4 regions of the Sphingobacterium sp. NPDC055431 genome follow, and region 2 is predicted to be linked to each of the others. Evidence: riboswitches for the same ligand, from Rfam matches in the RefSeq annotation. Region 2 holds a riboswitch; each other region holds the start of a gene.
What was found. Region 2 has a riboswitch for S-adenosylmethionine ahead of ACWIB3_RS05065 (O-acetylhomoserine aminocarboxypropyltransferase/cysteine synthase family protein). Riboswitches for the same ligand answer to the same signal wherever they lie in the genome.
Positions count from the first base shown of each region.

Region 1: another riboswitch for S-adenosylmethionine. It lies ahead of metE (5-methyltetrahydropteroyltriglutamate--homocysteine S-methyltransferase); the one in region 2 lies ahead of ACWIB3_RS05065 (O-acetylhomoserine aminocarboxypropyltransferase/cysteine synthase family protein).
Region 3: another riboswitch for S-adenosylmethionine. It lies ahead of ACWIB3_RS15660 (5-oxoprolinase); the one in region 2 lies ahead of ACWIB3_RS05065 (O-acetylhomoserine aminocarboxypropyltransferase/cysteine synthase family protein).
Region 4: another riboswitch for S-adenosylmethionine. It lies ahead of ACWIB3_RS13765 (methylenetetrahydrofolate reductase); the one in region 2 lies ahead of ACWIB3_RS05065 (O-acetylhomoserine aminocarboxypropyltransferase/cysteine synthase family protein).

Region 1 is NZ_JBSHLH010000011.1:101,524-109,075, reverse strand. Features, by position in the region: gene ACWIB3_RS11665 (APC family permease) at 1-1,145, shown strand, start outside; gene metE (5-methyltetrahydropteroyltriglutamate--homocysteine S-methyltransferase) at 1,211-3,520, opposite strand; SAM riboswitch class I at 3,596-3,694, opposite strand; gene ACWIB3_RS11655 (response regulator transcription factor) at 3,930-4,619, opposite strand; gene ACWIB3_RS11650 (sensor histidine kinase) at 4,638-6,509, opposite strand; gene ACWIB3_RS11645 (hypothetical protein) at 6,636-7,022, shown strand; gene pyk (pyruvate kinase) at 7,086-7,552, opposite strand, start outside.
Region 2 is NZ_JBSHLH010000003.1:113,695-121,246, reverse strand. Features, by position in the region: gene ligA (NAD-dependent DNA ligase LigA) at 1-1,959, shown strand, start outside; gene dapA (4-hydroxy-tetrahydrodipicolinate synthase) at 1,988-2,866, shown strand; gene ACWIB3_RS05070 (hypothetical protein) at 2,957-3,388, shown strand; SAM riboswitch class I at 3,612-3,725, shown strand; gene ACWIB3_RS05065 (O-acetylhomoserine aminocarboxypropyltransferase/cysteine synthase family protein) at 3,968-5,275, shown strand; gene ACWIB3_RS05060 (homoserine O-acetyltransferase family protein) at 5,320-6,381, shown strand; gene ACWIB3_RS05055 (homoserine dehydrogenase) at 6,381-7,552, shown strand, end outside.
Region 3 is NZ_JBSHLH010000020.1:40,477-48,028, forward strand. Features, by position in the region: gene ACWIB3_RS15650 (transglycosylase domain-containing protein) at 1-925, opposite strand, end outside; gene rpoN (RNA polymerase factor sigma-54) at 1,153-2,616, shown strand; SAM-I-IV-variant riboswitch at 2,665-2,759, shown strand; gene ACWIB3_RS15660 (5-oxoprolinase) at 2,821-3,084, shown strand; gene ACWIB3_RS15665 (DUF2891 domain-containing protein) at 3,279-4,376, opposite strand; gene ACWIB3_RS15670 (DUF937 domain-containing protein) at 4,443-5,120, shown strand; gene ACWIB3_RS15675 (threonine aldolase family protein) at 5,215-6,249, shown strand; gene idi (isopentenyl-diphosphate Delta-isomerase) at 6,300-6,824, shown strand; gene ACWIB3_RS15685 (hypothetical protein) at 6,992-7,552, opposite strand, start outside.
Region 4 is NZ_JBSHLH010000015.1:104,389-111,940, reverse strand. Features, by position in the region: gene ACWIB3_RS13770 (glycosyltransferase family 117 protein) at 1-1,735, opposite strand, end outside; gene ACWIB3_RS13765 (methylenetetrahydrofolate reductase) at 2,067-3,023, opposite strand; SAM riboswitch class I at 3,071-3,171, opposite strand; gene rimM (ribosome maturation factor RimM) at 3,352-3,879, opposite strand; gene ACWIB3_RS13755 (30S ribosomal protein S16) at 4,014-4,550, opposite strand; gene ACWIB3_RS13750 (UvrD-helicase domain-containing protein) at 4,762-7,552, shown strand, end outside.

The DNA.
Region 1 (7,552 bases), on a different contig from region 2:
CTGGCTTTCTGTATGGATGGAGCTTATTTGCCGTGATCCAGACAGGAACCATTGCCGCTGTTGCGGTTGCTTTTGGCAAATTCGCCGGCTACCTCTTTCCACAGCTGAATGATGCAGCTCCCATTTACCAGAATGGCACCTTTATGATCACCTGGATGCAGATCCTTGCCATTGGAATCATACTGTTGTTAACTTTTATCAACAGTAAGGGGGTGCGGAGTGGCAAGATTGTCCAATCCGTCTTCACCTCTTCCAAGGTCATTGCCCTATTGGCCCTGATCGTTGGCGGGCTTCTATTGATCGAGAGCAATCAGTTTTCAGGGAACATGAGCTTCGGTTGGTCTGCTTCGCAAAATCTGGACCATTCAAGCTGGAAAGAGATTTCAGGTAATGTGTTGCTTGGTGGAATTGCTGCGGCCATGGTAGGTTCGGTTTTCAGTAGTGTAGCCTGGGAAAATGTAACCTTCGTGGCGGGGGAGATTAAGAATGCGAAGAAGACTGTGGTAATAGCCATGGTGATCGGAACCAGCTTGGTGATGATCCTCTACCTGTTTGCCAATTATGTTTATTTAGCCACTTTAAATCGAGAAGAAATTGCCTTTGCCGCGAATGATCGTGTTGCGATAGCTGCTGCTGAAAAGTTATTGGGAAGCGCAGGGACCATTATCATGGCCATATTGGTGATGATCTCAACCTTTGGATGCGTGAATGGAATTGTGCTTTCAGGAGCAAGGGTTTTTCAGAGCATGGCCAAGGATGGCCTTTTTCTGAAGCAGGCCATTCCAAACAACAAGAATGATGTTCCGGAAAGGTCCCTGTGGTTTCAGGGAATCTGGGCTTCGCTATTGTGTTTGAGCGGGCAGTATGGGAACCTATTGGACATGGTGTCCTTTGTGATCGTGATTTTCTATATGATCACGGTCCTGGCGATGATGTATCAGCGCTGGAAGAGACCTGATCTGGAAAGACCCTATAAAACATTCTTATATCCTATCCCTCCATTGGTCTATCTCTTGATCGGAACAGCTTTCTGTGTGCTTTTGATCTTGTATAAACCACAGTACACCTGGCCTGGGTTTATATTGATCCTGATGGGAGTGCCGATCTATTATTTTGCCAATCGAAAGAAACCTGTATTAAAATAAATGATAAGTAAAAGGCCGAACAAAAATTGCTCGGCCTTTATCTTATTTTAAATTACTAATGTTTCTTATTCAGCTCTTAGGATTTTGGCAGCTTCTACCATAGATTCTAAGGCAGCTTTAGTTTCTGGCCAAGCACGAGTCTTCAGACCACAGTCAGGGTTTACCCATAATTGCTCTGCAGGAACTACTGCTTTTGCTTTGCGTAATAAGTTAACCATCTCTTCTGTGCTAGGAACACGTGGAGAGTGGATATCATATACACCTGGACCAATATCGTTAGGATATTTGAAGTCTGCGAAAGCATCTAACAGTTCCATTTGAGAACGAGAAGTCTCGATGGTGATTACGTCAGCATCCATGGCAGCGATATCTTGGATAATATCGTTGAACTCAGAATAGCACATGTGCGTGTGGATTTGTGTATCGTCATCAACATTGGATGAAGAAACGCGGAATGCACGTACAGCCCAGTCTAAGTATTCCTGCTGATCAGCTTTGCGTAGAGGAAGTCCTTCACGGATAGCTGGCTCATCAATTTGGATGATCTTGATACCTGCTTTTTCCAATGCCTGAACTTCGTCCAAGATTGCCAAAGCGATTTGGTATGTAGTTGTAGAACGAGGTTGGTCGTTACGTACGAATGACCATTGTAAGATGGTTACAGGACCAGTCAACATTCCTTTTACAGGACGGTTAGTCAAAGACTGCGCATAAGCAGACCAACGAACAGTCATGTCTTCAGGACGGTAAACATCACCAAAAATAATTGGAGGTTTAACACAACGAGAACCGTAAGATTGAACCCATCCGTTTTGTGTGAATGCATATCCAGCTAATTGCTCACCGAAGTATTCCACCATGTCATTACGTTCGAATTCACCGTGTACCAATACATCGATATCTAAATCTTCCTGTAAACGGATTGTTCTTTCTGTTTCAGCAGCGATTTCTTTATCGTATTCTTCTTGAGAGATGGCACCTTTTTTCAAGTCAGCTCTCCATTTACGAACATCCTTAGTTTGTGGGAATGAACCGATTGTAGTGGTTGCGAATCCTGGAAGATTGAACTTCGCTTGTTGCGCTTCTTTACGAGCGTTGAAAGTAGAAGTACGCTTAGCATCTTCATCAGTGATGTTGCTGACGCGGTTTTTAACCTCTGGTCTGTGGATTAATGGAGAAGTACGGCGGCTTTCAGCAGCTTCTTTGTTTGCGTCGAAACGTTTTTGTGTTTCAGCATCAACTTCACCTTCAGCCAATACTGCAAGGTCTTTTACCTCAGCTAATTTTTGTTTAGCGAATGCTAACCAGTTTTTAACCTCAGCAGGTAGGGACTCTTCATTGTTCTCATTGTCCAAATCAAAAGGAACATGCAATAAAGATGAAGAAGGAGCGATCCATACACGGTCTTTTCCTAAAGCATCAACAGCTTGTTTGATTTTTTTCAATGAGTTTTCGTAGTCGTTTTTCCAAATGTTACGGCCTTCAACAACACCTAATGAAAGGGTTAGGGAAGCAGGAACTTTGGATAATATCGTGTCAAGTTGGTTTTCACCACGAACTAAGTCTAGGTGTAACGCATGCACAGGAAGGTTAACAGCAATGTCTTCGTTGTTTCCTAATGCCTCGAAGTATGTAGCAACGATTAATTTGATGCCTTTGGCAGCTGCAGCTAACTTTTCGAATACTTTTCCGTAAAGAGCTTTGGTAGCATCATCGATATCTAAAGCCAAGAAAGGCTCATCGATCTGCACGTATTTAGCGCCAGCATCAGCAAGTTTAGCCAAGATCTCTTCGTATACTGGAAGTAATCTGTCGATTAGATCGATACGGTTAAAATCAGCTTCTTTTTCTTTACCTAACAATAAGTAAGTGATAGGGCCAATCAGGACAGGTTTAGTTTCGATACCTGATTGTTTTGCTTCATTGTATTCACTTAGGAATTTTTCTGAAGTCAGTTTGAATTCTTGATCTTTCACGAATTCAGGAACGATATAGTGGTAGTTTGTATCAAACCACTTGGTCATTTCCATGGCAGTTACATCAACGCCACCTTCTTGGAAACCACGAGCCATCGCAAAATATAAGTCTAGGTTATATTGGCGATCGATTTTGTTCAAAAGGGAGTTGTAACGAGCGGGAATAGCTCCAACAGTTAAAGATAAGTCTAGGACTTGGTCATAGAATGAGAAATCATTCGATGGGATCAATTCGATACCTGCATCTTTTTGAGTCTTCCAATTGCTTTCACGGATTTTAAGTCCAGCCTGCAATAATTCTTCCGCGCTGATTTTCTTTGCCCAGTAAGCTTCGTTAGCTTTCTTCAGTTCACGGAAAGCACCCACACGTGGGTAGCCTAAATTGTTTGTTAATAGCATATAGTTCTCTACTAAATTAAATAAATTCCAATAAGTCTTTTTGCTAAGAGAAGGCTACCTAGGATTCCTGTAACCAGCTTATCTTTCCCAATCGGGGTAGAATGTAGCACCTTGTCAAGTGACAGGTTGCTAAGGCTTCATCGGGTCTAGTCCCTCTGCCTTTCTCTATAAGCGTCGGCTAAGTTATGGATAAGATTTTTATTTTCCAAGGAAAATCTTTAGACTATCAGACAAAAGACACAAGACAATAGAAAAGCTGAGGTCCTTAAACAACCATAAGAAAGGGGAATAGTGTAAACTATTCCCCTTTCTTATGGTAATAATATTTTTATCTTTAGGACATGAAATTGGACAGATATTTATCCCATATCTTCAGTCTACTGTCTTATGTCTATTGTCTCAAGTCTTTTTAGCTAACCAACAATTTATATCCTTTACCATGCACATTGACGATTTCCACGTTTGGATCTTCTTTGAGGTATTTCCTCAGTTTACTTAGGAATACGTCCATGCTTCGGCCGGTAAAGTAATTGTCGTCATGCCATATTTTGATCAGGGCTTCTTCGCGGGTCAGGACATCGTTTTTCTTTAAGCAAAGCAAACGAAGCAACTCGGCCTCCTTGGTAGACAGTTTCTGCTGTTGACCTTTGTAGGAGATAATCTGACTGGTGTAATCGAAGAAATAATCGCCGATCTCAAACTTGTCTGATACTTCTTCTTCTTTGTCCTTGGAAGCTCTCTTTAATAGCGCATTTATTCTCAATAAAAGTTCTTCAACACGGAAAGGCTTGGTGATATAGTCGTCACCACCTAGTTCGAAGGCCTGGGTTTTGTCCTCCATCATGCCTTTTGCAGTAGCATAGATGATAGGGACCGTCTGATTGATCTTGCGGATATCCTTTCCAAGGGAGAAGCCATCTTTTTTGGGCATCATGACATCCAGGATGCAAAGGTCGAATTCTTCCTTTCGGAAGGCATCCATTCCTTCTTGACCATCTGTACAGAGCACAACGTCAAATTTTCCTTTTAATTCAAGATAATCCTTCAGTAATTCGCCCAAATTAGGATCATCTTCTGCTAATAATATCTTTTGATTCATACTTTTCTCTTTCTTATGTTATGCTACTTCCTTGGATGCGTCCTTTAAAGGAAGCGTTACTTCAAATTGTGTGCCTTTATCTTTTTCGCTTTTTACGGAGATTTTTCCGTTCAGTCTTTTGATGATATCGTTAACATAGCTTAGCCCTAGACCGAAGCCTTTCACGTTGTGGATATTTCCCGTAGGTATGCGATAGAACTGGTCAAATATCTTTTCCTGTTGGTCCTTGGTCATTCCCATTCCCTTGTCTGCAACTGATATTACGATACTGTTCCCTCTATTAAAAGTCTTAAAAGTGATTTCTGGTTTTTCTTGAGAGTATTTAATTGCATTGTCGACCAGGTTGAACATCACATTGGAAAGGTGAAGTTCATCGCCAACCACTAAATCATTGCCTGCTGAAATGTCAATATTCAAGGTGCCTTCTGCCTTGTCCATCTGTAGTCGCATGCTCTCCAAGACTGCGTTGGCCAAGGAGTTGATGTGCACATTGGTGCGCTCGATCTTTAGGTTTTCTTTCTCCAGACGGGCAATGTTCAGGACGCGTTCGATATGCGAGCCTAAACGGACATTCTCATCGTAGATAATGTTTGCCAATTTGTTGACACGCTTGCCATCGGCGGAAATCTCAGGGTCACGTAAGGATTCACTGGCGATCATGATGGTGGCTACAGGCGTCTTGAACTCGTGGGTCATGTTGTTGATGAAGTCGGTTTTCATCTCCGACATCTTCTTCTGTTTGAAGATGATGCTCAAGGTATAGGCAAAACATCCGATCAACAGCGCCAATAAGGCTAGGATGGTCGGAAATAGCCAATAGCCCATGGTCTCGGCAATAATTCCGCCCTTGTTAGGGAAATGTATGCTGAGCTCGCCAGGAGCATTGCCACGGTCTCCTTGGAATAGTCTAGCGGTATAGATCAAAGGATTATTGACTTCCTTGAGTTGCTCGTTGTTGAATTGATAGACTCCTTGGAAAACGGGCATCTTATTGAAATCCTTGATCTCCATGACGAAGGAGGATTTTATTCCTCTTTCACGGAGTTCGTGGATCAATAGATTGACGGTTTTCTTCCCGTTGATACGTTCGGCCAAAGGTCTTTTGGATAATTCCATACCCATGGCTACATCGGCGATTACAGAGCTTTTCTTGCCTCCTAACATGGCAATGGTGTCATATAGTGTTGCGGCCTCTGATAATCGCTGTCCTCTCAGGTTATTGAGCTTAATCTCGAGTTCCTCGATCTTTGACAGGGTCTTGGAATCATAACGCGGAGGTAGGGTCCTGATCTGGTAAGCAATCGCTTCGGTGGAAGGTGGGTTGAATACGGGGATCAGGTATCGGGTGCTATCGTCCTTCTGCGCAACCCTAGGGACGACCTTGATGGCCTCCACATTGGTGAACTCTCCAATGGTATTGTCGGAGGTTAGGCCCTGTTCCAAGGTGATTCGCACAAGGTGCTTGTATTCTTTTCTCTTTAGGTACGTTTCGTAGAAATCATTGCTGATGGGTACCGCCGGGAACTGTTGGTTCAGTTCTCTTTCCAGGAAGTTGAACCTGGTGGTATGGGCAAAAGCCCTTCTCTGCAAGGTTTTGATGCTGTCCTGGTATTGCACCTGCAAGGCAAGGATCTTCTCGTTCTTTTGGATGCGTTCCTGGTCAATCCTGAACTTCTCTTGGTTAAGTCGTTCTTGTTCCCTTGCGAAATCATAGATTTCCTGACGCTCGATCTTATTGGCCACGGCCGAAAGGGATGCCTTGACTTCCTCATCAAAAAGTTTGGACTCCTTGATGAAGGATTCCCGCACAAAATAATACTGCATTGCCATTACGCCGATCAGCGCAATGGACATAAGCCAAATAATCAATGCAATACTTCTTTTTTTCATTTGTTACAAAAGTAATAAGGGAAAACAGCTAATTTTCTCATTTAACACAATTTAACAGCAAGTTTTTAGCTTTTTTAGCAGAATAGGATTTCTTTTGTTATAGAATAATGACTTAAGATACTGATTATGAAAAATTTCATCTTGATTTCCTTCTTATTCCTGATTTGGGCAATTCCTTCTTCTGCGGAAAATAATCAAAATATTCAAAAAAAGAAACCATTAGATTTTAAGGTTGACCTTAATCCCAAGGATAGTTTAAAGCAGTTCAAGATCCCCTTGTTGGATTCCATGAATAAATCAGTAGAGATTCCCAATGCCTATAAGGGCAATAGACAGGGCTTTATGGTTACTCCACATGATGTGCTGAAGGAGCATGATGATACTGTAATCTTGGAGAAAAAACTGTCAGGTGAGGGGTCGGTGAAAATGCCGGGAACAAAGAAGCTGGACGAGCATTCTAGGATTGTCAAACAGGATTCAGCGACCGTCAAGTCGCCAATAATCAAGAGATAGCTTGAAAATAGACGATACAAAAAAAGAGCCTCATTGAGGCTCTTTTTTTGTATCGTTTTGTAATTATTTTACTTCAGAAACACGGATGGTGTTCGTTCTGCCTTTCTCATGAAGAGGGGTAGAAGAAGTGTTGATTACGATCTGGCCAGGTTCTACCAAGTGACGTTCTCTCAATAAGTAGTTTACATCTTGGATAGTACCATCAGTAGATTCATATTTTTCGTAAATGAATGCTTTCACACCCCAGCATAAGCTAAGCGTACGCAACAAGGATTTGTTACCTGTGAAGACATAGATGTCAGCATCAGGACGGTAGCTGGAGATTTCCATGGCAGTATAGCCAGAAGAAGTCATGACAGCGATTGCAGAAGCATGGGTTTTCTCTGCCAAGAAGATCGATGAGCTACATATTGCATCTGGAATACGCGTTACAGGAACAGTACCTAACTGCTCTTTTTCGCTGTAGTACGGATATGAAGTCGCTTCAACATGGGTGATCACTTTCGCCATAGTCTCGATTACGATCTCTG
Region 2 (7,552 bases):
TATCAATATTATGTTTTAGCGCAACCCTCCATTTCCGATTACGATTTTGACCATAAATTAAAGGAACTGGAAGCGTTGGAACTCCAATATCCTGAATTCAGAGATCCGAACTCCCCTACCCTAAAAGTTGGCGGAGATATCACACAAAGATTCCAAACGGTTCGTCATAAATGGCCAATGATGTCATTGGGCAATACCTATAACGAACAGGAGTTAAAAGACTTTGACAACAGGGTCAGGAAGGTAGTTGGTGATCAGGTTCAATACGTTGCTGAATTGAAATTTGATGGTCTTTCCATTTCTATTTCATATGAAAATGGAAAATTGGTCCAGGCTGTCACCCGCGGGGATGGAACCCAAGGTGATGATGTGACCAACAATGTGAAGACCATCCGCAGCATACCGCATCAACTGAGGAAAGGCGACTATCCTGAAAGCTTCGATATCCGTGGGGAGATCTTTATGCATAAATCGGCCTTTTTGAGGTTGAACAAAGAAAGGGAAGAAAATGGAGAGCAGACCTATGCCAATCCAAGGAACTTTGCTTCTGGAACCATCAAGTTACAGGACTCCTCGGAGGTTGCAAAAAGACCATTGGACTGTTTCCTTTATTTTCTGTACTGTGATAACAGAAACAAATTATTCCACGACCACTGGCATAGCATTGAGGAAGTGAAATCATGGGGATTTCCAGTTTGCGAACATAGTAGACTGTGCAATTCCATCGAGGAAGTACTGGAATTTATCCATCATTGGGATGAGGCCAGACACCAACTTTCCTATGAGATCGACGGAATCGTGATCAAAGTAAATGACTTTGCACAACAGGAAGAATTGGGCTTTACGGCAAAATCTCCGCGTTGGGCAATTTCCTATAAATTTAAAGCGGAGCGGGTTGAAACGATCTTGAACAGCATCAGCTATCAAGTTGGGCGAACAGGGGCGGTGACTCCCGTAGCGAACCTGAAACCAGTCCTGTTGGCTGGAACAACAGTAAAGCGGGCTTCACTGCACAATGCCAATGAAATCGAGCGACTGGGCTTGCACGAGCATGATACGGTCTTTGTAGAAAAGGGCGGCGAGATCATTCCAAAGATTATTTCAGCAAACGTTGAAAAGCGTCACGACGGAGCTAAACCATTTGAATACCCTACTCAATGTCCAGAATGTGGCACAACCTTGATCAGGGAAGAAGGCGAAGCAGTTCATTATTGCCCGAATGAGGATGGCTGTAAACCGCAGATCGTAGGAAAGCTGCAACATTTCATCGGCAGAAAGATGATGGATATACAAGGCTTAGGCGATGAAACCATCGAAACGTTCTTCAAGCTAGGATTGATCCGAAAAATTTCGGACATCTATACCCTAAAAGATAGGGAGCCTGAACTGGTCGGCATAGAAAGATTCGGGCAAAAGTCCATAGACAATATGCTGAAAGGTATCGAGCAATCGAAGAATAAGCCCTTTGAGAAAGTATTATTTGGTTTGGGCATCCGACATATCGGTGAGACCGTAGCCAAGAAATTGGCGCAGCATTTCAAAAACATCGATGCGATCCGTGCTGCTACCGTAGATGAAATTCTTTCTGTTCAGGATATAGGCTTGCGCATAGCCGAAAGCATCAATGCCTATCTGGTTAATCCAGAGCATTGGGAAGAGATCGAAAAACTAAAGGCCATGGGTTTACAGTTTGAGATTGAAGAAAAGGAAGTGTTATTAGCTAGCGATAGTCTCTTGGGCAAAACCTTTTTGATATCGGGCGTATTTGCGGACCATTCGCGGGAAGAATTGACAGAACTGATTGAGTCGCATGGCGGAAAGATGTTGAGCAGTATTTCTTCAAAACTGAACTATCTGGTGGCAGGAGACAAAATGGGACCATCGAAATTAGCGAAGGCAGAAAAACTTCAGGTTCCGATGATCTCGGATGTTCAGCTGCTGGCGATGATCAATAAATAAGAATAAAATAAATAAATATACATAAACGATGAACGAGCTTCAAGGTGCGGGAGTGGCATTAGTCACTCCATTTCACGCAGACGGCACAGTAGATTACGAAAGCCTCGGCAATCTGATAGATTTTCAGATTGAAGGTGGCATTGATTATTTGGTTTCATTGGGTACCACTGGAGAAACAGCTACCCTAACCCAAGATGAACGAAAGAAGCTGTGGCAATTTACTTCGAAGCACGTTAATAAGCGTATTCCATTGGTAGCTGGAATTGGTGGAAACAACAGCTATGAAATCGTGGAACAGATCAAGAACTTTGAGATCCTTGACTATGCTGCGATCCTTTCGGTTTCTCCATACTATAACAAACCAACACAAGAAGGCATCTATCAGCATTACAAAGCAATCGCGGAGGCATCTAAACTTCCTATTATCCTTTATAATGTACCAGGAAGGACGGGCAGCAATATAAGTCCAGCGACTACCGTTCGTTTGGCCAAGGGTTTTAAAAATATTGTAGCGACCAAGGAAGCATCGGGGAATTTTGCACAGTTCAGTGAGATCCTTCGAGATAAACCAAAGGACTTTCTCCTGATTTCTGGGGATGACCCCGTTACATTGCCTATGATGGCGATGGGTGCGGCCGGAATCATTTCGGTTGTCGGCAATGCCTACCCTACCAAAGTTTCAGCCTTGGCACATCTATGTCGCGAAGGAAACTATGTGGAAGCAAGGGCCATTCACTTGGAATTATTGAAGATCATTGACCTTTGTTTTATTGAGGGAAATCCTGCTGGTGTCAAATATATCCTAGAAAAGAAAGGGATTGGCAAAGACCATGTTAGGCTTCCATTGGTTCCGGTAAGTGACAAGACCAAGGAAGCAATCGATGCAGAGATGCAGCTACTAGGTTAAAAAAAATATAAGGTTGGCAATGGAAATTCGCCAACCTTTTTTATTTTTAGGTATTCTTTTTGTTACCAAATAGAAACTGAATCAAAAAAAATGGAAACAACTAACCCACAACCTAGCACTAAAGGTTCAAAGTTCAAGAAATTCATCAGCTGGTTTTTACTTATTCTATTTCTGGCTTTTGCTGGATTTGTTTATTTCAAATATTATTTTGTATTTGGAGAAGGCGTTAAATCTGGCGTTTTGAATTATGCGGTAAAAAAGGGAAATTTATTCAAGACCTACGAAGGAAAGCTGATCCAAGAGGGGATCCGTTCGCAAAAGACCGGGACCGGTCTTTCGAGCAATGAATTTGAATTCTCCATTGAAAACGACTCAGTTTTCCATATCTTGGAACTAAATAGCGGGAAAGCCTTTGACCTTCATTATAAGGAATATCATGGCGTATTACCATGGCGTGGGAATACACGCTACGTGGTAGACAAAATCATTCAAATGCGTGATGCGAAGACAACTACCTTTTAGTTGATCGGAAATATATATCAGAAAAATATTGGGGCTTCAACCGACGTTAGAGAAGGGACTAACAAAGGTTGAAGCCCTGGTCTTTATAGGGAAAAGTGGTAATGGGATCTGCCAAAGAATAAACTTTTCAGAAAAAGATTGCAAAATTAAATTTCGTGAACTATATTTGCGGAGTACTTCGATAGTGGTACGCTAATCATTACCTCTCTAAAAAGATGGTCTTGATTTATAAAGAAGTGGCGAGAGACTGGCTCAATGACCCACTGGCAACCTTCAATAAGGATTGAAAAGGTGCCAATTCCTGTCCGAGGCAATAAAGCCCAGGAGCATATAAATGAAATAGACTATGACTTCAAAATTTTCAAAATCGGAATTAGTGTATCTTGTTGGAAAACCAGCAACAGATCTCAACATTCAATTTATTTCCAGCTGTATTATTTGCATTACCCGAATGCGATAGTCGTCACTATGTTTGAGCACGAGGAAAAAGTGCAAAAATAATAGAGTACAGACGACCAATAGCACAGCAAGAAAGGAAATCATATATTCAATTTACTAACATCAATAATCAACATAAAAATGGCAGACAACAAAAATCTTAAATTTGAAACACTACAAGTGCACGCAGGTCAAGATGTAGACCCTACAACTGGATCCAGAGCATTACCTATATATCAGACTACCTCCTATGTTTTCGAAAATGCGGAACATGGCGCGAATTTATTTGCCCTTAAGCAATTTGGAAACATCTATACGCGGATCATGAATCCAACTACGGATGTTTTTGAAAAACGTATCGCGGCATTAGAAGGTGGTGTGGCAGCTGTAGCTGTGTCTTCTGGTCAGGCAGCACAATTCTTGGCCTTGACCAATATCCTCGAGGCAGGTGAAAACTTTGTTTCAGGATCAAATCTTTACGGAGGTACCTATAACCAGTTCAAGGTTTCTTTTAAGAGATTAGGCATTGAGGCAAGATTTGCTGAAGATTCGGATGCAGATAAAATTGAAGCCTTGATCGACGATAAAACTAAAGCGATCTATGTAGAAACGATTGGGAATCCGAGTTACAATATTCCTGATTTCGAGCGTATCGCATCGGTTGCCAAGAAACATGACCTACCATTGATCGTGGACAACACTTTTGGTGCTGGCGGTTATCTGTTCAAACCATTGGAGCATGGCGCCAATGTGGTTGTAGAATCGGCAACAAAATGGATCGGTGGTCACGGAACGAGTATTGGTGGTGTGATTATCGATGGCGGTAACTACAACTGGGGAAATGGTAAATTCAAACAATTCTCAGAGCCTTCTGAAGGTTACCATGGTTTAGTATTCTCGGATGTATTCGGTGAAGGCGGACCGTTTGGGAACATTCAATTTGCTATCCGCGCTCGCGTTGAAGGATTAAGAGATTTCGGCCCTGCCCTATCTCCATTCAATTCATGGCTTTTGGTACAAGGTCTGGAGACCTTGTCTCTTCGTGTTCAACGCCATGTTGACAATACCTTGGAAATCGCACAATGGTTGGAAGCACATCCACAAGTAGAGCAAGTAAGCTACCCAGGATTGAAAAACCACCCATACCATCAGAATGCACAAAAATATCTGAAAAACGGATATGGTGCGGTATTATCCTTTACCATCAAAGGTGGAGTTGATAAGGCGAATGAGTTCATTGACTCTTTGGAATTGATCAGCCATTTGGCGAACGTAGGAGATGCGAAATCCCTGATTATCCATCCTGCGGCAACGACACACCAACAATTGAGTGCAGAGGCGCAGAAAGCAGCTGGAGTTGCTCCAGGTCAATTGAGACTTTCGGTGGGTATCGAGCACATCGACGATATTAAAGCAGACTTAACACAAGCATTTGACAAAATCAAGTAAGTGGGGGCTTAACTGATTTTTTAGGAGGAAGATAATTAAAGAGAATGAGTGTAAAGACTTTCGGATATAGCCAAGACTTCGAATTAGAGAGTGGTAAAAAACTGGCAAACCTACAGATAGCCTACCATAGCTATGGAAAGCTAAATGAGGATAAATCCAATGTAATTTGGGTATGTCATGCATTGACTGCAAATTCAGATGTTTTTGACTGGTGGCCAGGATTATTTGGCGAAAATGAGTTATTCAACGATAAGGATTATTTCATTATCTGTGCCAATGTACTGGGCTCACATTATGGGACGACGAATCCCCTATCCATTGACCCTGATACCAACCTACCCTATTATTCGGACTTTCCTCAGTTCACGATCAGAGATATTGTTAAAGCACATGGACTATTAGCTGATCATCTAGGGATCCAAGAAATCAACACCTTGATTGGAGGATCTCTAGGCGGTCAACAAGCTTTGGAATGGACGGTATCCAAAACCATAAAGATCCATAATCTGATTGCTATCGGAACAAATGCGTTTTTCTCACCGTGGGGTATCGCATTCAATGAAAGCCAAAGGCTTGCGATCGAAGCAGATTCCAGCTTTAAAGAGCAAAGGGATGATGCTGGATTGAACGGATTAAAGGCGGCCCGCAGCATGGCACTATTGTCGTATAGGACATACAATGCCTATGGAACGACCCAAGTGGAATCGGACCATGACAAAACAGACGCTTACAAAGCATCCTCCTACCAAGCCTATCAAGGGGATAAATTAGTCAAGAGATTCAATGCATTTTCCTATTGGTATTTGACCAAAGCCATGGATAGCCATCATCTAGGCAGAGGACGTGGACAGGTGGAGCAAGTATTAAGCTCAATTGAGGGCGTCAATGCCCTGATCATAGGTATTCCTTCGGATGTGCTATTCCCTCCACAAGAACAGGAATTCATCGCGAAACATATTCCAAATGCAGAATACTATGAGCTGCATTCCTTTTTTGGACATGATGGCTTCTTGATTGAAACAAAAACCCTGACTCAAGTCATAGGCAACTTTCTTGAGAAACATAATACAAAAGCAGAAAATCACTTAAATTTAATTAAAGAATAATGAGTAAGAAACTTACCATCGGGATGTTTGGATTTGGTGTGGTGGGACAAGGTTTATACGATATCATAAAAACAAAGAACCTAAACTTAGAGATCAAGAAATTTGTTATCAAGAACGCGGATAAAAAAAGGACCTTGCCTGCGGAATTGTTTACCACAGATGCCAATGCTATTCTGGAAGACCCAGAGATCAATACCGTTGTTGAATTGATCGATGATGCCGAAGCTGCTTTTGAGATTACAAAAAGAGCATTGACAACTGGAAAGAATGTTGTTTCTGCCAATAAAAAAATGATCGCTACCCATCTAGAGGAATTGACCGAGATCCAAAATCAACATGGTACTTCCCTATTATATGAAGGAGCAGTCTGCGGTAGTATCCCTATCATCAGAAACCTAGAAGAATACTATGACAACGAGCTTTTACACTCTGTAAGCGGTATCTTCAATGGTTCTTCCAACTACATCCTTTCCAAGATCTTCAATGAAAACCAAAGCTATGATGAGGCATTGAAAAGAGCCCAGGAATTAGGATTTGCAGAAACTGATCCGACATTGGATGTTGGTGGATATGATCCCAAATACAAATTGGCCATTGTAGCATCTCATGCCTATGGCATCTACATCAACCCGGACGAAATCCTGAATTTAGGGATCGACACATTGGGCAATGCCGATATCAGATATGCCAGAGAGAAAAACTATAAAATTAAATTGATCCCTTTGGCCAAGGAGATAACAAATAACAAGGTCGTTCTTTATGTTCTCCCTAAATTTATCTCCAAAGGCAATATCTTGCAGAATGTAGAAAACGAATACAATGGGGTATTGGTTAAAGCTGCGTTTGCCGATGAGCAATTTTTCTATGGCAAAGGAGCCGGTGGCCACCCTACAGGTTCTGCAGTACTTTCAGATATTGCTGCATTAAGATATGATTACAAATACGAGTACAAAAAACATTTAGAGGCACAACAGGTGGAATATTCAACTGACTATGCTCTAAAAGTTTATTTCCGATATGAAGATGAGGATGTTTTGGAAAACATTGATTTTATCAGTATTTCTGAGCGGTTCTTTAGCGATGATCATAAATATGTGATTGGAACCATTAATCTTCAAGAAATTATCGCCAAGCGCGAAATTATCCATCAACAGGGTAATTTTTTAGCTGA
Region 3 (7,552 bases), on a different contig from region 2:
TATATATTTTCAGACCACTGGTATAGATATCAATTTCGTTTTCTTCACCCCATTCTTCCAACCATTTTTCGACTGCCGTACGAAGGTAGGAATCGTTGGAATTGCGAACTTCCTGATTATTCAGGTTCAAGCCCAAGGAATCTTTACTCAGGGTTGCTACTTCATCCTTTTTCAGATAACCTTCTTTTTCCATTTGGTTTAGAACGACGTTTCTACGTTGCAGAGCGTTCTTAGGATTTCTGATTGGATTATAATAGGTAGTACCCTTCAACATACCGACCAAAACAGCAGCTTCATTGACGGTAACTTCACTTGGCAGCTTATCAAAATACCTTACAGATGCCGACTTAATACCGTAGGCATTATTGCTAAACGAAACGGTATTCAGGTACATCGTCAAGATTTCTTCTTTGCTGTATTTGCTCTCCAATTTGAAGGCAGTCATCCATTCCTTGTACTTTGTGACCAACAGACCAACTCCCGGGATCTTCCCTAACAGTCCTTGAGCATCCTTGTAGCGAGTTCTATATAAATTCTTTGCAAGTTGCTGGGTAATAGTACTTGCACCTCGATCACTTCCACTTAAAGTTGAAAACACTCCGCCAAACAACCCAATAAAATCCACCCCATGATGCTTTCTAAAACGAACATCTTCAGTAGCAATTAGGGCATTAACGATATTTGGAGAAATACTATCATAAGGGACAGGATCACGATCTTGCTTGTAATAGCGACCGACTAAAACAGAGTCGGCGGTAAAAAGTTCGGAAGAAACATTCAGTTCAGGCAACAATATTTCTTTCTTAGTAGGCGATGATCCGAACAAGCCTAGGAAGTTAATTTGTACCGCGCAAGTAAATAAGATAATAAAGTAAATAACAATCAGTGCGATACGCAAAAATTTGTTCCGGACTCGTCTAAACATACGGTAAATATGAACAAAACTTTGGAAAAAATCATATCAATTCGCCCAAAAATGAACCTTGAAATGAAAATTAACGAAATTTAACAAATGAAATTTTTGGTTTTTAACTAGGCTGTTTTTCCGAGACTTATAATAGCAAAAACTGTTCCTAAATTCTCTTTTGTTTACAACAATTTTATCTTATTGAATATTATTCCCTATTTTTACCTGACTTATTTATCGGGGACATGTTAAAGCAAACACTACAACAAAAATTATTACAGAAACTTTCACCGCAACAAATTCAATTCATAAAATTGCTTCAGGTACCTACTGTATCATTAGATGCCCGTATCAAAGAAGAACTTGAAGAGAATCCAGCCTTGGAAGATGGTAGTTTGACCAACATGAACGACCCTGTCGAAGAATACCCAGACAAAGATCCGGATGACGACTTCAACATGGAAGACAATAGCTATGATGACGAATTCAGCGTAGATGAATATATCCAGGAAGACGACTATAAAGATTACGGTGGAGGTTATGACCATGATGATGAGGATGGTAAAAAAGAAATCCCTATCGCAGTCCAAGACTCCTTCTTTGAAAATCTTCAAAATCAGCTTGACTTACTTGCCCTTTCTGATAAAGATTATGTACTAGGCCAACAAATCATCGGTTCCTTGGATGATGATGGTTATCTGCGCCGACCTATCCTTTCTCTGATCGACGACCTAGCCTTTTCCCAAAATGTCATCGTTGAAGAAGATGAGGTTGAAGAGATGCTGAAAATTGTTCAAACCTTTGACCCAGCGGGAATTGGCGCCAGAAATCTTCAGGAATGCTTGAGCATACAACTTCGTAAGAAAGATCAAAATAATCCAATAATTCAACAGGCCCAATTGGTTGTAGAGAACTACTTGGATGAATTCACCAAAAAACATTACGATAAAATCGAAAAGCAATTGGGAGTAAACTCCGAAGAGCTTAAAGAAATTGTAAACGAAATCTTAAAACTGAATCCTAAACCAGGCGATTCAGGAGCTGTTGCTGGTAAGCAATTGCAGATTATCCCAGATTTCCATATCTCCAACAACGACGGTGTCCTGCACCTGACCTTAAATGGCAGGAACGCACCAGAGCTTCGTGTGTCCCGCTCCTACCAGGAAATGTTTGAACATTACGAAAAAGCCGAAAAGAACGACAAGAAAATGCGTGAGGCCGTTCAGTTTGTTAAACAGAAACTGGACTCTGCAAAATGGTTTATCGACGCCATCAAACAAAGACAGCAGACTTTGTTGAAAACCATGAATGCCATTATGGAATATCAATATGACTATTTCTTAACAGGTGATGACAGAATGCTGAAACCTATGATCTTGAAGGATATTGCCGACAAGATCGAAATGGACATTTCAACGGTTTCCCGTGTTGCGAATTCCAAGTATGTCCAAACCGAATTTGGCACTTTCCTTTTAAAATCTTTCTTCTCTGAAGCCATTCAGACTGAGTCCGGTGAAGAGGTTTCCAACAAGGAAGTCAAGAAAATCTTGGAAGAATGCATCGCCAATGAGGATAAGAGAAAACCTCTGGCAGATGAGAAACTAACAGAGATTTTAAAAGAAAAAGGCTATTCCATTGCCCGTAGGACAGTTGCAAAATATCGCGAGGCCATGAATATCCCTGTTGCCCGCCTGAGAAAAGAATTATAGAAAATTTTTATTTGACACTTGCATATTAAAATATAATCTACTAAGTTTGTAGAGTATTCAGAATTGCAGATGCAATACCAACCGAGTGACAGACACCGCGGTGGTAAATCGATACGGGCAACAAGCCAAAATAAACGAATATTGCAAAGTCTTTTAAGACGCCTCTGAATGCAATTATGGTTAAACCCTTTAAACATTAATTGTATGTCGAACACAACAAAACCCTTACACCAGCACCTAGTGGAGAAATTCCACCACTATTCCACCAACGAATTAGTTGTATTGAACAATGATTTGGTAAAATCCAATTGGGGTGCAAACAAAACAGCTTTTAGGACTGCATTGATTTCCGCACTATCCAATCGCGGAATCGATCTGTCAGCCATAATCAGTACGGAAGACGGCTTTACCCAGATCCAAAGTGTCCCAGTGAAACTATCTGAAAATAAATTAATTCCTTTATGTTAGGTTAGGGAGATGTGAGATATGAGATCTGAGATGTGAGATATAAAGGTTAATACCTTTGTACTCACATCTCAATACTTTAAAAATGAGTCAGTACGGTTAATATCTCAATACTCATATCTCACATCTCAATACAATAAAAATGAGTCAGTACGGTTAATATCCCAATACTCATATCTCACATCTCAATACTATCCCTAAAACCTCCCTATCGCGTACAGTGCGAACGTTCCTAGCCAATGGCTTCCCATATAGTCGTCTTCAGCACTTAAGTTAGCTATGGAGAAGTTAAAATGTTCTATAGCATTGCCTTTTAAATGCTTCAAACTTCCATCGATTTTACTGATGCCGGAAAGACATGCTGCTCGGCTATAATTCAAACCATCCAAATGAACCAATTTACCGTCCGTCCTATCCTTAACTATTTCGGGTTTCAATTCGAAGGAAGGGTCAAACAATCCTGGCATAAATCCTTTCAACCACGTTAAATACTCATTCTTTTCCATCAATTTACTCATCAAATAAGCTTCTTCTAAACATGGGGAAAGAAAATCATATCCACTCGGTTCATAGGCCAGATCACAATTCTTATCGTTTTGGAACAAACGCATTGAGTTTTCTTGAATGGATTTCTTAAAGGCCTCATCCCCTACGGAATTGGCATAATCCAAAGAAAGCGATAAACTAAAGGCCGAATTATCATGTTGTCCCGCCCTAATTGGGTATACCAATTTTGGGAGATATTCGATATATCGCTTGACCAACAGATCCACTAATGGCTGTAAAGCCACTTTCCAGCGCTGCCCATCCTCATCTTCCCAATTTGCCAGTTCTTCTTGCAACTTGAACAGCCAAGCCCAACCATAAGTCCTTTCAAACCCTAAATTGTTCTTGTCATTGAAAAAAGCAATTTCAGTTTGCACATTCTCAGGCGTAATATGGCTATTCAACACTTTCCTCATATTCCCTTCTTTATCTAGTTCAGGAAATGCCTTCAGCAATTTTATTACTGACCAATAACCATGAACAGAGGAATGCCAGTCAAAACATCCATAAAAGACAGGCCGAAGGGATTTGGGCGATTTAAGATCAGCTCCTGACCCCAAGACTTGGCCTAACTTATTGGGATACTCCACCTCAATACAATGGGTCGGCATGGCATAAATTTCCTGTGCTAATTCAAGGGATAATTTCACGTCTTCGACTTGCACTCCTTCTTCATTTTTCGATGGGTTATTGCAACCATAGAACAAAAGAACCGTAAGCGCAAAGATGTTTGAACATATTTTTTTCATACTAGTAAAATTGGCAATATATTTGAGTTATAAAAATAACATTTATAAACAATAACAATCTACAATATGAACATTAGTGACTTAATTTCAGGAAGCATTGGTTCACAAGCTACTGAAGGAATATCAGAAAAATTAGGACTTGATAAAAACCAAACCCAATGGGTTGTTTCTGCAGCTATCCCATTGATGATGTCTGCCTTGAATTACAATGCGCAAAAGGGCCCTGAACAAGCTCAAGGCATACAAAAAGCATTGGATAACCACTCTGGGGGGATATTCGATAACCTAGCAGGATTATTTAATCAAGGACCAACAGAAGATGAAGATAAAATTGTAAATCACATCTTTGGTCGCAACACCGATACGGTAAAACAATCCCTTTCTGAAAAATCAGGAATTAGCATGGGGAAAATCGGTGGCATTTTAGCACTATTGGCTCCTTTGGTAATGGGTTATTTAGGTAAAAAGAAACAAGCTGACGCTGGAACTGGCGGCGGAGGGATTGGAGACCTTTTAGGAAGCATCCTTGGAGGTGGCTCGTCAAATGCCGGTGCTTCAGGAGGCGGAATCGGTGATTTGATCGGAAGCGTATTAGGAGGCGGTGGTTCTAGCACTGCTAGCTCATCACAACCTAATATTGCAGGTGGTTTAGGTGATTTAGTTGGACAGTTTTTCGACCAGAAAAACGACAATAGTGCTAAAGGCAACATCTTGGATAGCCTTGCTGGAATGTTTGGAAAATAAACGAATAATTATACAACCACAAAGGGATTGGTCAATTTGATCAATCCTTTTTTTATTTTATTCCATCCGATTGCGAAAACGATTATATTTACACATGCAATCTAAAATAAGCTTCAAAAACGATTATAGTGAGGGTGCTCACCCCAATATATTAAACCTTCTATCCCAAACCAATCTTGATCAGGAAGCCGGTTATGGGGAAGATAACCTCAGCCTAAAAGCAAAATCTTTCATCAAAAAAAGAATCAACAATCCAGATGCTGAGATCTATTTTGTTTCTGGAGGTACCCAAGCAAACATGCTGGTCATTAGCCATCTCCTTAAACCATACGAATCCGTGATTGCTGCCGATACCGGACATATTGAGGTCCATGAAACTGGTGCCATTGAAAATACAGGACACAAAATCAATTGTATCCCCAACAAAGATGGTAAAATTTCCATTCCGGGAATACAAGCTGCCCTAGATTACCATACCGACAACCATATGGTCAAACCTGCTATGGTCTATATTTCGCAGTGCACAGAAATCGGAAGCATCTACAGCAAAGCAGAATTGGTAGAAATCTCCTCATTCTGTAAATCAAATGGATTGATATTATTTGTAGACGGTGCTAGGCTGGCTACTGCACTGACTTCAGCCTATGCTGACCTGAACATCGAAGATTTAGCAATTCTTGCAGATGTATTCTACATCGGGGCAACAAAAAATGCTGGATTATTAGGTGAAGCCATTGTATTCAAAAACAAAGAACTCGCTCATGGTTTCGATTACTATATCAAGCAAAAAGGAGCTCTAATGGCTAAAGGTCGAATCTTAGGGGCACAATTCTACGCACTGTTTGAAGACAACCTGTTTTTTGACCTAGGAAAACATGCCAACCAAATGGCCGCTAAAATAGCTGATGCATTCCAATCCAGAGGCTTTGAATTCTCTAGCAAACCCGTTAGCAACCAAATCTTCCCTATCCTTCCATATTCCGCCATAAAAGAACTCCATAAAAAATATGAATTCTATGTTTGGCAGAAGTTAAATAGTGATAAGGCCGTGGTACGGATAGTGACCTCCTGGGCAACAGCTGAATCAGTCATAGATCAGTTTATCGCAGATCTTCCTCAGGCTTTTTAGGTTAAATAGCCATAATTCCTTATTTTAGGAGAATACCCTAAATCTAGACTATGACTGTAGAAGAATTTGTGATATTGGTAGATCAACAGGACAATGAAATTGGCCAAATGGAAAAACAAGAGGCTCACCTTCAAAACCGAAAACATCGTGCTTTCTCTGTATTCCTTTTGGACGATCAAGGTAATCTGATATTACAACAACGTGCGGATTCAAAATACCACAGCCCCGGACTATGGACCAACAGCTGCTGCGGACATCCTCGACCTAATGAGACAACAATAGAAGCTGCCAAGAGACGAACTTTTGAAGAACTGGGAATCCACATAGACATCAAAGAGGTTTTCCAGCTGAGCTATGAAGAACACCTAGAAAATGGCCTTTGGGAAAATGAATTTGACCACATCTTCATCGGTAATTTCAATGAGGATATCCCAAACCCAAATCAAGATGAAGTTCAAGCTCTAAAATATAGCAGTGTTGCTCAAATCGAAAATGACCTCAAGAAAAACCCACAAGACTATACCTTCTGGTTTAAACTGATATTCCCTAAGATTAAACATTTATTAGAGAAATAAGACCATAGACATAAGACCTCAGAAGTGTAAACCTTCTATTTTCTCACTTCCAACTCTGAATAATAGCAAGATTCTGTTCGATTCTCTTTAATTCATCTAATCAGCCTTTTGGATAAAAGGCATTAGATTACTAAAGCTCTTGTGTCTTATGTCTTAAATCTCCTAACCTACCACCATTCTGCATTTGGCAAATAATAGTGGGCTGTATCTTTTTCATTTTGCCAAGGAGCCAATTCAAATAAATAGCCTTTTTGACTGACTTTCCAGGGATAATTGTAATCATATTCACCCCAACGAAATTCAACCTTATAGGTTTTTCCATCTGAACTCGTCAAGGTCCCAAACAGTCTGGGATAAGATGAACCAGAAACCCCATTGGTATACATGACAGCTTTATCAAAAACTAACTTGGCATTGGCCTCAACCGAATCGCTCAGTTTGATGACAGGTTCTTCGGCTTGCAACATAGCTGTATAGGACTTCCAAGAAGTTTGATTGGTATCAGACATCGCATAAGGATAATCCTTTTTTGTAGGGGTTTGCTCCATAAACAATCGCACTGGTCTATTTGTTACCAATTCCTTGCCCAAAACCTCCTTATATGGTGCTTTTTTACTGATGTTGGTAGACTTGGTCTTAACGGTCTGAATTATAGCAAGTACAAACAGAAAGAAGCCAACAATAATGCAAATAATAAATATCTTGATCACCTTTTTTGCAGTTATACC
Region 4 (7,552 bases), on a different contig from region 2:
CAACGGCAGAATAGGTAATTGCCTTCATGGAAAGTTTGCTCCTTTTTTGCATAAAATCAATCAAACCCAGGACTCCTAAACCGATCCATATAGCAAATACATAAAACGAACCTGCATAGGAATAATCACGCTCTCGCGGCTGTAGCGGTGTTTGATTTAAATACAGCACAATAGCTAATCCAGTAAAGAAGAACAATAGACCAACAATGCTGGCGTCCCTTTTGCTTCGCTTTGCTTGCCAGATCAAGCCGGCAAATCCGAGCAGTAGGGGAAGGAAGAAGTAGGTATTCCTACTTGGATCTTCTTTCATACGATCAGAAATGGCATCCATTCCCGGCAAACGCAGTTCATCCAAAAAACCAATCCCTGAAATCCAATTGCCAGCAGTCAACTCGCCTTGGCTAGGTGTATCATTCTGTCTGCCCACGAAATTCCACATGAAATAACGGGAATACATATGACCTACCTGATAATTGAAAAAGAACTTCATATTATCCAGAAAGGTTGGATCCTCCCCATCTTGTAGATTCAAATATTGTTTATAGAATTCAGTATGCTTTTGGCTGTACAACCTCGGGAACAATACTTCCTTGTCGTATTTATAGCCTTTGACATTTTCATATTGCTCATATTGCTCGGTATCCTTCCTATAACCTACGGATTCCTTAACATCCGTTATTTTTGAATTGAAGGTCGGTCCCTTAAACAGGGGTTCAGATTGGTATTGTTCCCTGCTCAAATAGCCCAAAAAGGAATATGCATTATCAGGAGCATTATTGTTCAGTGTAATATTCGTTTGAGCACGGATTATTATCATACTAAAGGACGTGAACCCGAAAAAGACCAAACAAGTACCTAAAATCAAGAGATTTAGGATAGGCTTGTTCTTTCTGATCGAATACATAATGCCGAAAACCGCTGCTGAAACTAAGAGCAGGACAAACAGAACAATGCCTGAACCAAATGGCATACCCAATGTATTAACGAAGAAGAGATCAAATCCTGCTGCTATCTTTACAGAATATTGGATCACTCCCCAAAGAATAAAGGCTAAGGCGAGAACTCCCCAAGCAAAGGATTTAATTGCACCTTTCCAGGTCACCTGCTTAGACTTCCTGAAATAGATCAGGAGTGCTATGGCTGGAATCGTCAATAAATTCAACAGATGAACTCCGATGGATAGTCCCATCACATAGGCAATCAGCAATAGCCATTTATTGGAATCCGGTTCATCTGCCCTTCTCTCCCACTTCAACGCCAACCAAAATACAATGGCGGTACAAAGTGAAGACATGGCATAGACCTCTGACTCCACAGCAGAATACCAAAAGGAATCTGTAAAGGCATATGCCAGAGCTCCTACCGCTCCAGCAGCGAAAATCTGCAGATTTTGGAGGCTATTCCCTTCTGACTTTCCTAAAAGCAGTTTTCTTGCCAAGGCTGTAATGGTCCAAAACAAAAACATAATGGTCAAGGCTGAACAAAATGCCGAACCTAAATTCATCCAAAGTGCAATATGTTCCTTATTTCCAAGAGCAAGGTTTGAAAACAGGTTCTGAACCAAGAGAAACAAGGGTGCCCCAGGTTGATGTACAATTTCCAGCTTATCCGATGCCGCAATAAACTCACCGGTATCCCACCAACTGATGGATTGATCCACAGTGAATGCATACAATACAAACGCAATAACAGCACATAGCCAGCCGAGAAGATTGTTGATTTTGCTATAGTTCATAATAGTAGGTAATAAATGTGATTTAAATTTAAAAAAGAATTATCTCCCACATTTGTGATTAACATTATTTAACATGGAATACGGCTGCTCTCTTTCTTCCAAAAAGGCCTTATCATTGCTGGATTTTCAGGAGCTTTATTTGGATTTGTTTTACCCACATTCCGAAAACTCGCAAAATGAATAGAATTTTATCCAAGTCATTCTCGAAGCTGTCTCGAAGCTGTCTCGAATGAGACTGCTATATTGGTTAAAAAACTCTCCTCATGATAAACGACAAAAGGCGAATGAAATCATCCGCCCTTTGTTCTTATTTTAGAGTTAGTCAATTTAATTACACTAATTTTTCAACGATATTTTTAGTAGGTCCAGGATTACTCATGGTGTAGAAATGCAGTACTGGAACTCCAAAGTCTATTAATTCCTTACATTGCTGTACTAGCCATTCTTCGCCAACTCGCCTAACATCCGCATTGGTTTTACAGGATTCCACGGCATCGCTTAGGTCTTCTGGAATATCCAAGTGGAAAATCCGAGGAAGGGTAATCAATTGCTTCTTGGTTGTCAACGGCTTCAGTCCCGGAATAATAGGAACATGAATATCATTTTCCCTACACTTCGTCACAAATTCCTTATATTTTTCTACGTTAAAAAACATTTGGGTAACGATAAATTCAGCTCCCATTTCTACCTTTTTCTTCAACCATTTAAAATCGGTATTGAAGTTAGGTGATTCAAAATGTTTCTCGGGGTATCCGGCAACGCCGATACAGAAATTGGTCTTTTCGGATGAGCCTATATCTTCATGTAGGTAGGAACCTTCGTTCATATCCACCACTTGTCGCAATAGGTCGGTTGCATAAGCATGTCCTCCAGCGGTTGGGATAAAGTCGGCATCACCTTTTCTGGCATCACCTCTCAGCACCAATACATTATCGATACCTAAGAAGTTCAGGTCGATAAGTGCGTTTTCAGTTTCTTCTTTGGTGAAACCACCGCAGATCAGATGCGGAACCGCATCAACTTTATATTTACTCATGATGGCAGCACAGATGGCTACCGTACCAGGTCTTTTTCTATAGGATACCCTTTCCAACAATCCGTTAGCATGTTGTTTGTACAGGTAATCCTCACGGTGGTACGTCACATCGATAAAGGGAGGTTTGAATTCCATCAGTTCATCCATCGTTTGGAAGATACTTTGGATACCCTGCCCTTTAGCAGGAGGTAACAGCTCAAAAGAATATAAGGTCTTGCCTTTCGCGTTCTTGATGTGATCTACGATTTTCATAAAAATATATTAAGGCTTAGAGAGAACACAGTGAACACTGATTCTTTGGCTTATCTTTCCCATTTTGGGGGTAGAATGTAGCACCTTGACTGGTGTCAGGTTGCTAAGGCTTCAGCGGGTCTAGTCCCTCTGCCTTTCTCTATAAGCGAGGGCTAATATCGTCAATAGCAAGGTAATCTCAAAATGTTTCAAGAAAAAACTTTGCGGATGGCATTGAATCAGAAGGAATCAGGGTTGGATGGATGGGACATATAAATGAATGGAAGAAGGTATGATCATAAAAAAATGGGCGTTTATGAAACGCCCATTCTCTTTTCAAAATATCTTATTAATCTTCTAGGTACATATCTATCAAACCTTCAGGAAGGTTCAATACGATAATCTTTTCTTCGGGGTCTATGCCGACGATGAAGTCCTCATTAAGGGGAAACATGGCGTCTCGGCCATCGATATCTACGGTTGCGATAAATTGCTGTGGCATCTCTTGGACATGGGTAATTTCGCCCAATTCGCCTTCGTCTTCCTCAATGGCGGTATAACCTACCAGATCATGATAGGTAAAATCATCGGGATCACGTTCTGGCATTTTATCGTTTGGCAGGTAGATTTGCTTTCTCAATAAAGGTTGGGCTTTGTCAATATGGTCAACATCTTCAAAGTTGACATAAGCTGTGCTGTTATTGTGAAATTTGACCTTTTCTACAAAGAATGGCACCAATTTCTTGTCCATCTCCAAGAAAACTACATCCAGATCAAGGTCCATATAGTTATCAAATTCAAAAAACAGTTGCAGTTCACCCTTCAACCCTCGGGTTTTACTGACATAACCGATATAAAAACATTGATCTTTCGTCATATTCACAAATTAATTTCCAAAAATACGGAATTCTTTTTCTGTTGGGATTTTAGGGATGTAAAATCAAGATAAAATGGGAACAAAAAAGCCGGTTCATAGAATGATCCGGCCATTTTGAATACTTTATGAAGAGATTATCCTTCAGTTTCTTCAGTGTTTTCAGTAGCATCAGCAGCTTCTTCTGCTTCTTCTGTAGCTGTTTCTTCAGCAACAGGAGCGTTTTTAGCAGCGATAGCAGCAGCTCTGTCTTCTTTTTTCTTAGCTTCAGCAGCTAAAGCAGCTTTCTTAGTCTCATCTTTAGATTTCGCTAAGCCTGATTTCTTTCCTTCGATTTGAGCATCTTTACCTTCAGCCCATTTAGTGAAAAGTTCTTCAGCTTTAGCTTCATCAAAAGCTCCTTTTTTCACACCGCCTTGTAAGTGTTTTTTGTATAAAACACCTTTGTAAGAAAGGATAGCGCGAACTGTGTCAGTAGGTTGGGCACCTTTGTTCATCCAGTCTAACGCTTTTTCGAAATCCAAAACGATAGTTGCTGGGTTAGTGTTTGGGTTGTAAGAACCTAAACGCTCGATGAACTTACCATCACGTGGTGAACGGCCGTCTGCTACTACTACGTGGTAAAAAGGTTTTCCTTTTTTACCGTGTCTCTGCAATCTGATTTTAGTTGCCATGTTTTTTCTTTATTTATGTATTCAACATATCCCCCGTTGCTTCATGCAGGAGGGGACGCAAAGATACAAAGTATTATCAATTAATACAATAGAGAATTTAAAGCTGTTTTATCTGTAAAATATGCCCTCCTTCCGAGCTATAATCTTGAAAAAGATTTGAGTAATCTCCTAATAATACCGATATTCAGATACTTCAAACCATTGACATCTTATGCAAAGAATTGCTCCTTTAAGGATTGTAAAAGCTTCCGCTGGATCTGGAAAAACATTTTCTCTCACCGTACATTACCTGACCCTGTTGCTATCAAAAGAGAGCAGCTATCGGGAAATCCTCGCCGTTACCTTTACCAACAAGGCTACAGCCGAAATGAAAGGCCGTATCATGTCCGTCCTTCATGGCTTGGCAATCGGCAGTACAGCAGATGACATTGAGCAGTACAGACAGCAATTATTGCAGCAGAACACGCAATGGGACCCTGTAAGCATTCAGGAAAAAGCCAATCGGATCTACAGGAGGATCCTCCATGACTACAGCCATTTCTCGGTAAGTACCATTGACGGGTTTTCGCAAAAGGTGATCCGTAGTTTTACCTACGAACTGAACCTCGATTCTGGCTATGCCATCGAGATGAACACCAACAAAGTGAAGCGTGACCTGACCGTTATGCTAAACCAACTATTGGATGAAAGACCTGACCTGTTGGAATGGATCATCAACTATGCTGAACAGAAGATCGGGAAGAATGAGAACTGGAACTACCGACAGCAGTTAATGGGTTTGGCAGGGTTGATTTTCTCGGAGAACTTCCAGGAGTTTGACAGTTTTATGATTTCTGCTGATACAGACAGGATCTTCAACCTGCTCAACAAAGAAATTGATGAAAAGACGAATGCCTTTTTGGATGCCTTGGTTCAAGGAATAGAAACTTTCAAAGCTGAATATCGCCGATTGGGGGTTGATGATTCAGAAATGAAGGGAAAGTCCAGAAACAGACTCGTAGCGGCCAGCAAGATCAACATAGACCCCAAAAAGATTTCTACCTCTGATATCCAGGAAAAGATATTTGACAAGTTTTTGGTTTTGTTGGATAATGAAGAGCATTATATTGACGATAAAAAGGAGGTTAGGTATGAATACATGCAGGGCATCCGTCCGGCATTGGACGCCATCCTTTCCCTACAGCAGCATTTTGCAAATTATATTGCTTACCAAGCCGTACAGACCAACCTGTATTTCCTGAGGTTGCTCAAGGAAATGAGTGACCTACTGAGTCAATGGAGAAAGGAAAACTCTGCACAATTGATCTCGGATGCGCAGATACTGCTAAACAAATTGGGTTTAGATGAACACAGTGACCCGACCTTTATCTGGGAGAAGATTGGCAACCGATACAATTATTTCCTGTTTGATGAGTTTCAGGACACTTCACGCATACAATGGAAAAACTATAGCCCATTGCTCCTAAATGCCCTTGCTGATGCTACGGGCAAGATTGCTGAGCATCTAGTGGTAGGCGATGTGAAACAGAGTATTTATCGTTGGCGAAATGGGGACTGGCGGATCCTTTTGCAACAGATTGACCAGCAGGTTTCGCAGAATTTCCACCTCAAGGAAAATCAAATAAATGAATTTATAGATAACGGAACGTTGGACACTAATTTCCGCAGCCTTCCGAATATCATTAATTTCAACAACTACCTATACGAAAAGATCCCTAGTCTATTGCAGCAAGTTTTGAACGAGAAAGTTGGCGAAAGTCTGGGCGAAGAAGGCATGACTTGGTGGAATGCTACGGGCAACAATAGCCTACTTGAAAAAGCTTATCAAAACAGCAGGCAACTGATCCCTGAACATAAGCTTCAGAACGGCAAACCCATGGGAAATATCGAAATCTCCTTTTTCCCTGTCAGTGATGGTCGAGCGCGGAACAATCAAGTGATGGAGGCTTCGGTAGAAGCCCTTTGTTCCAAGATTGCCGAATGGATCAGGACCGGAAAATATAAGCCAGCGGATATTGGGATCCTTGTCAGGAGCAATGCGCAGGCAAAATTGGTCATTCAAGAACTGATGCGCTTCAAAAACACCGAGAACCTCAACTTTGAGGTCATCTCTGGAGACGCCCTAAGTCTAATATCGAACCATGCCGTCAATCTGATCATTGAAACCTTAAGGTCTTTGGTTTTTCAATCGGAGAAACACGTTTTACACCTTGCCAACATGGCTTATCTTTTCCAATTGGCGCAGGGGAAATCCAACTTCGAGGAATCGATATGGCTGAAGTTCAAGGACAATAGTATTAAGGAACTGTCGGATGTGCTTCCGCTTACATTGATAGACTCATGGAGTCAATTGCAAAAAATGCCTTTGGTCCATCTGGTGGAAAAACTGATCGATGTTTATCAATTAGGGAATGAAGGAAGTATTCATTTACCATACCTTTTAGCCTTCAAGGATATCGCTACGGCTTTCTCCACCCAAGGGGAACGTGGAATCATACAATTCCTGGAATATTGGGATGAGGATGGCGAAAGGGCTGTACTGCCGTCGAGTGGCAAGGTCGATGCCATAGAGGTCAGTACAATACATAAATCTAAGGGATTGGCCTATGAGGTGGTGATGATCCCATTCTCTTCCTGGAAACTGGATGGAATGACCAATGGCGATTTTTGGATCGATGTAATGGATTCTCCTTTTTCAGAACTCGGAAAAATACCTGTAAAATATACCCAAACCTTAGGCAAGTCGATCTTTTACAAACAATATTTTGAAGAGATGCTGTTTAACTATATGGATGCCCTAAACACTTTTTATGTGGCAACCACAAGGGCAAAAAGCCATCTCTATATTACTGCGCCTCAATTTAAAGATGAGGTTGACAAGAAAACCGGTGAGATATTAGGTTCCGAGGTCAAGAATGATTTTATTTCAGACCTTTTGATTCAGGTCCTATCTGCCAGCAATTCTCCATTCCGATTAGAGAACAATGAATTTATTCTTTTGG